One region of the Paenibacillus polygoni genome, then DNA from elsewhere that is predicted to be linked to it. Evidence: a T-box and tRNA genes for the amino acid it is inferred to sense, from the RefSeq annotation. Region 1 holds a T-box; the other holds one or more tRNA genes.
What was found. The T-box of region 1 lies ahead of QPK24_RS19210 (valine--tRNA ligase). A T-box ahead of a tRNA ligase gene usually reads a tRNA of that ligase, here a tRNA-Val.
Positions count from the first base shown of each region.

Region 2: it encodes a tRNA-Val, which carries the amino acid that the T-box ahead of QPK24_RS19210 (valine--tRNA ligase) is inferred to sense. The anticodon was not compared.

Region 1 is NZ_CP127162.1:4,011,484-4,014,899, reverse strand. It holds gene QPK24_RS19215 (LysM peptidoglycan-binding domain-containing protein) at 26-1,366, shown strand; T-box leader at 1,599-1,882, shown strand; gene QPK24_RS19210 (valine--tRNA ligase) at 1,971-3,416, shown strand, end outside.
Region 2 is NZ_CP127162.1:3,652,596-3,656,011, forward strand. It holds gene QPK24_RS17495 (stalk domain-containing protein) at 1-48, opposite strand, end outside; gene QPK24_RS17500 (hypothetical protein) at 196-387, opposite strand; gene QPK24_RS17505 (DUF3892 domain-containing protein) at 610-849, opposite strand; gene QPK24_RS17510 (GNAT family N-acetyltransferase) at 981-1,424, opposite strand; gene QPK24_RS17515 (hypothetical protein) at 1,563-1,778, opposite strand; tRNA gene QPK24_RS17520 (tRNA-Val) at 1,912-1,984, shown strand; gene QPK24_RS17525 (hypothetical protein) at 2,102-2,422, opposite strand; gene QPK24_RS17530 (YjcZ family sporulation protein) at 2,550-2,675, opposite strand; gene QPK24_RS17535 (WGxxGxxG family protein) at 2,787-3,173, opposite strand; gene QPK24_RS17540 (LSm family protein) at 3,408-3,416, opposite strand, start outside.

The sequences.
Region 1 (3,416 bases):
TATGCCCGAAAGGAGGACTACAGCTATGTTAAACCCGCCCTACGGACTTCGGTTTGATATTTATGAGCGTGTGCAATTACCAGAACATGTTCCCGCGATTGCAGAACTTGAAGAGATTGAACTTTATCCTCGAATACAGGTGATTACAGATCAAGAGCACGCAGCTCTTCGGGGCCATTTGCTGTTGTCAGGTGTGTATGTTGGTGAGAATCAGGAACAGGAAGGTTTGCAGCACCTGATCCCGGTGGAGATTACGATTCCGCTTAGCCGGGTTGCCTCTGTGGAGGAGATCGCTGTTGAGATTGAGAATTTTGACGTTGACCTATTGTCAACAAGAAGCTTGAATATTACCGGGGTGTTGTCTCTCAGAGGAATTGAAGGGATTCAAACAGAGGAAAGTCCTGCCTGGAATTCGGACGAATTTACGGTAGTACACACGAATTCTGCTTCTGAACAGGGAAATAGCGAACCAAAAGAGGATAGTGAAAATAATTTGTATCTATACGATTCTGCCAGGGAAGATGGCGCAGTTTCCTTTGAGCAAGAACGCACAAGTGACACTTCTCCAGAACCGCCTAGATTTTATGCTCCTTATATAACACCGACTTCAGTTCATGATGAGGAGCAGGAGGAGCGAGACGTTTGGAATCTTCCTTATGAGACCCTTTCTGTCGATGATGGTACGGATCAGCAGGAAGATTCTATTATAGAAGAGCAGAGAATAGAGAACCAAGAGAACGGGGAGCTAAGAGAGACAAAAGATATCCAGGACGTGAAAGAAGATAATTCTGCGATTGAGCATTCTGATGCGCCAGAAGTTTGGCATTTTGAAACGCCTGTGGAGTCTGTTGAGGTTATAGGTCATCAAGAAGCAGGAACACCTATAGAAGAACCAGCAGCAGAACCTGCCGCGATCCAGCGAGACGATCAGGAGATTACCTGGGAGGATGAGGGCGTGCTGCTTACAGCAGATGTACCTCAGCCAGAGACAGAAGACGAGAAACCGGAGCTAAAGGTAGCCTTTGGCAGTAAAAAAGAGAGTGATGCACCTGCTGCTGATTCGTATGGAATTACCTCTCTTCTGCAAAAGAGCAAGAGAACGGAAGAAGTATTACAGTTAGAAGAGCAGATTCCAGTTGAAAAGCGGGAAGAAGAGCAGATAGAAGATGTACAGTGGAAGAACCTATTTCTTGGCGGTAGTTCTGAACAGACGCCATTTAAGAGGGTCAAGCTCTGTATAGTACAGCGGGAAGAAACCTTGGATACGATTGCAGATAGATATCAGCTAAGTACGCGTGAGTTACAGCTGTATAATCGTTTATCCGAGCAGTCCATTGAAGAGGGACAGGTGCTTTATATTCCGTAACAAATCGTAAAATGATGTGTTCTTGGACGTAACAACGACCAGGGACACTTTTTTTATTATCATGTTGGCGCTTCATGAAACTTAGCTAGAATCTTGCTCCAGTCTTTCCCTATACGGAAAATAGGTGCTCGCCTGTTGACGAATTTAGACTAGAAATGTATGATGTCTGTAGGATTGGGGATACAATGAATATAATTCATTGTGGTTCGTATAGATCTCTTGAATTACACATGGAACAACGAAGAACGGGAGTAGTAAGCAGTAAACCCTTCAGAGAGTGGAATCGATTGGTGTGAGATTCTGCAGGATACTTTACTGATCCGAAGTCACCCGGGAGTTGCCCTTTTGAATGCTTTCGTATGCTTTGTACATAGAGAGCACTAGAATGTGGCCGGCTGCAGCCGTTATACTGCCTAACAAAGTGTCATATCAAGCCCGCAAACTAAAGTTTGTGGTCATCATGTTTTGGTATGAAACAAAGGTGGTACCGCGAAAGAATGACCTTTCGTCCTTTGAGGATGAAGGGTCTTTTTGTTTTTTTTATCGTTACTTGCTACTGATGAAAAAATGAATTTTGATTTCTAAAATAACAGGAGGAATGTATATGTCTGAAGCAACAAATCAACCAAATCAGCCGAAACAGCCGAATCAGACGGAAATGCCAACAACGTATGATCCGCATGCTGCGGAGCAGAAGTGGTACCCGTATTGGATGGAGAACAATTTCTTTAAAGCAGGTCAGCGCAAGGATGCGCAGCCTTTTACCATTGTGATTCCACCGCCAAACGTAACGGGTATGCTTCATATCGGTCATGCGCTGGACTTTACCCTTCAGGATATTATTATCCGTGCGAAACGGATGCAAGGTTATGACGCGCTCTGGCTGCCTGGTTCTGACCATGCTGGTATCGCAACACAAACCAAAGTAGAACAGAAGCTAAGAGAAGACGGGATTACTCGTTATGATCTTGGACGTGAAAAGTTCCTCGAGAAGGTATGGGACTGGAAAGAAGAATATAACAATACAATCCGCTCTCAATGGGCAAAAATGGGCTTGTCTCTTGATTATTCCCGTGAGCGTTTTACGCTGGATGAAGGGTTATCGAAAGCCGTACGTGAAGTGTTTGTAAAACTGTATAATAAAGGTCTTATCTACCGCGGGAAACGTATCATTAACTGGGATCCGGCAGCACGTACTGCGTTATCTGATATTGAAGTTGAATATAAAGAAGTACAAGGCCACTTGTACCATCTGAAATATGATTTAAAAGACGGCAGCGGCTCTATTACCGTTGCAACGACAAGACCAGAAACCATGCTTGGTGATACGGCTGTTGCGGTTCATCCCGAAGATGACCGTTACAAAGATATGATTGGCAAAGTATTAGTACTGCCGATTATTGGCCGTGAAATTCCTGTTATTGCAGACGAATATGTAGAAAAAGAGTTTGGTAGCGGAGCGGTAAAAATTACGCCTGCGCACGATCCAAATGACTTCGAAGTTGGTCTGCGTCACGACCTGCCGCAAATCACGGTTATGGATGAGACAGGTACTATGAATGAGGAAGCTGGTAAATATAAAGGGCTTGACCGCAGTGAGTGCCGTAAGCAGATCGTTGCTGACCTTAAGGAACTGGGTGTACTTATTAATATTGAAGACCATGTACATCAAGTGGGTCATAGTGAGCGTTCAGGTGCTGTTGTAGAGCCTTATCTGTCTACACAGTGGTTTGTTGCGATGCAGCCGCTTGCGGAAAAAGCGATTGAAGCTCAGAAGAACGGAAAAGGGGTAAACTTTGTTCCCGATCGTTTTGAGAGAACGTATCTTCACTGGATTGAAAATATTCGCGACTGGTGTATTTCTCGTCAGCTCTGGTGGGGACACCGTATTCCAGCGTGGTACTGTAATGCTTGCGGAGAGCTTCATGTTAGTCAGGAAGACCTCACGACTTGTACCAAATGCGGCTCTCAAGATCTTCGTCAAGATGAAGATGTACTTGATACTTGGTTCAGTTCGGCGTTATGGCCGTTCTCTACGCTCGGCTGGCCT
Region 2 (3,416 bases), 360 kb from region 1:
TGCAAGAGAAAAGACAAGTACCAAGGCAAGTGTTCTCCTCCATTTCATCGGTCTATATTACCTCCTTCAAAAAAGTTATATCTATTTATACTTCAACGAGCAAGACAAGTTGCGGAAAAAAGTCGTTTTTTCTTCTAGAATAAATAAGAACCGCATTATTTCTCATATCTTATGAGAAAAAAGCGGCTCATTCGATTATCCTTTGGGTTTCGTTAAGATGCAAGGTACACCTTTACCTACAGCGCCTGGCTCTCGCATACGTGCAGCATAGGCCATTCCTATGTCGCATGGCGTCTTACACACCTCACAGACTTCGGAAGTAACCACCCTCATCCCGCGAACTTTCTCCTTTTTTGCCACCACTTTTTTCCCTTTGCCTTTTGTCATGGCCCTATTCCCCGCTTCCCTTGTCAGGCGAGAGGTCTCGGTCTGCCCCCGAACTCCTCGCCTAGGTAAGGTATTGTATGGGAGTCGGCGCAAGAAGGTGCATGGGAACCCAAATTTTATAGTCACCTGTACTCTATGCTAAGTGACACGCAAAAAAAGGAGCCTCCAAGGGCTCCCTTTTCATATATTACCGGACCAATTCCGGTTTTATGCTTGTAAACTTTACTCAAATATCGGCAATTGATCTAGGTTGTTGCTTGGATCTCCGTCTGCATCCCCGCGAATCCGGAGGGATCCTCCTTTTGCCTTAAATACGTTGGCTCCTGCAATCTTTCCAGTCTCAACCTCGTTTAATGCCTGGTTATAGTCCAGCACACGACCTCCGGAAGTTTTAAATGCGGTTAGATCGCCATCTCCATTTTTCTGAACAGCGACAAAGTGCTCGCGCGTGTTATTTTCCATTAGAACAACACTCCTTTTTGCACTACATTTAGTGTATTTACCTATACCGAGTACGAAATAAAATAGGTATTGTGAGCCTCGGCAAATATAGTGTGTCCCAAAAAAGAATGCTCTATGTAAATAGGCTGAGGTTACAATGCTTTTTGCATCCGTACATGTAATATGCCTGCATCATAAAACGGTTCATCCGATATCACTTCATAACCCAGTTTAGCGTAGAAGCCTTCCGCCCGGCACTGTGCATCAAGGATCGAGTACGCTAGACCCAGCTCTCTAGCACGTTCTTCTAGCGCCATAATTAATACACGGCCGTAACCATGAACACGGTAGTCTTTCAGAACGGCTACACGCTGAAGTTTTGCTGTATCCTTTTTATAGTAAATGAGACGGCCTGTCGCTACCATCTGCTGTCCGTCCTGAATAAGAATATGGTGCGCATCGGGAGAAATGACATCATACTGGTCAATTTCTTCTTCTAAGGGAACGTTTTGTTCCTTTACAAACACCTCTTTACGAATATGCAGGCCTTGTTCTAATTGTTCCTCTGTTGTTACATTAATAATTTCAGCTGGCACTAAATATCCCCCTCTGCTTTAGCTCTTCGATGCTCTAAACTCATAAAACTCACGCTATTATACAACAATACAGCAGAAATAAGCCAGCCCGAAGGAACGGACTGACTTATTGTATCTTAGGCAAGCGGCAAGCTTCGTTTAAGGTATTAGTATTTCCTCATCGGTAGAAGAATAAACGTCATCCCTTATCGAAGGAGAGTACACATCATCGATAATAGGCAGCTCGGATTCAGGACCCATCCTCTCTTGCAGCATTATTGTTTCTTCTGATGGCTCTAATGTACATCCTGATAGGTTTAGCAGCAAGACTGCAATGATGCAGCTTGCCATGAACGTGCCGCGTTTTCTTTTCATAGGATGGTAATCCTCCAGATGATCATTCTTCCTTTTAGGATGTGTCAAAGGAGTAGATTTTAAACATGTAAACTTCTGATTGACACTATAAAACAAGCCTGATAATATAAAATTATTCTTTAAAACTAAACTTGATCTGTTAGCTCAGCTGGGAGAGCACTATCTTGACAGGGTAGGGGTCAGTGGTTCGAGCCCACTACAGATCATATCTTAAATTACAAAAAAAAACCCATGGAGCAGTAATTGCCTCATGGTTTTTTTGTATTAAAAGAATCTATTCTAGCTACCTTCACTCGTTACTAAGTATAAAACGCTGAACAATTTTAATCTTCCTCCTCCCTCAGTGCTGCATTCACTTGTTCAATTTGCTGTAGGACCGCATTTTGAAATTTCAATTCTTTTATGATTACTCCATACTCTTCGTTTAGCGATTTTACGGTTTCGTTCGATTCATTCAGGTAATTTACTTTGATAAAATCCACCTGAGCTTCATCATCAGCAAATTTGTTCATTGCACTACTCATTATGTTGTCCTTGTATTCTGCTTTTTTAATCCGCTGTTCCAGTTTTTCAGCTTCCTGTTCCAGATATTCGACGCGGCTGCTGATTTCTCTTTCCCATACCTCTAAGTCTTCTTGTTCCACTACGCTTCATCCTTCCCTATGATTCATCCATCTTGCTATGTATATATAAACCAAAACATACGGATCAATCACGGTTCTCACAAAAAAAAAGAGCACCAGCTATTAACCGGTGCCCTCTTTTCATTGCTTAGTAAAGAATTGTTTTAGAAATGATAACCAACAGGATGAAAAGGACAAGGATTGCTCCAATTGATGTCCATCCACCGCCGTATCCTCCACCGAAACCATATCCGTATCCAGATACTTCGCTCATTGTCGTCTCCTCCTTATCACTAAGGTATGAGATAATATATGATCAAAGCTGGAATGTGGCAGGGCAGAAGTCTATTATGGTTATAAAACTTTATCCAAATCTTATCCTATGTTATTTCGCGTGTTGCGGTTTACCTTCTTGTTTATCACGACGCATACCAGCTAAACCAATCAGACCGAGCAACCCAAGCCATCCCCAGTTGCCACTGCTACCGTCTGTAGAATTTGCATTCACACTATTTGTACCGTACGTACCCGTACCTGTACCATATCCGTTATACCCGTTTGTGTTGTCATTCATGCTACGGGAACGAGACATGTTGGAGTATCCTCCTTGGAGAGAATCGTTATACCCTCTTGAATCATAATGGCCTTTCGTCTCATTCACCTGATTCGTTGTAGAATTGGTTTTCATGTGACTGCTTTCAGCCATAGCTGGGACTGCAATAGCCATAGAGATACTTGCTGCTGCGAGCATGGTTGCCATTTTCTTTTTCATAACAGTCATACACCTCCAGATAAGTTTTGGTTGCGATTATAGGTTCCCCGTCAGCAAAAAAACTTATTCGACAATGTAACTGGAGGATATAGGGCAACAAAAAAACTCACCGTTTGCAGCCGGCGAGTTTTTCGTATATACCATATTTTAAAGGGGGAAATACAGTTACTATTATAAAAAACCATCCTTAAAATAACATGATAATAACCTAAAAATAATATGAAAATTGCACGTTTACCGCTG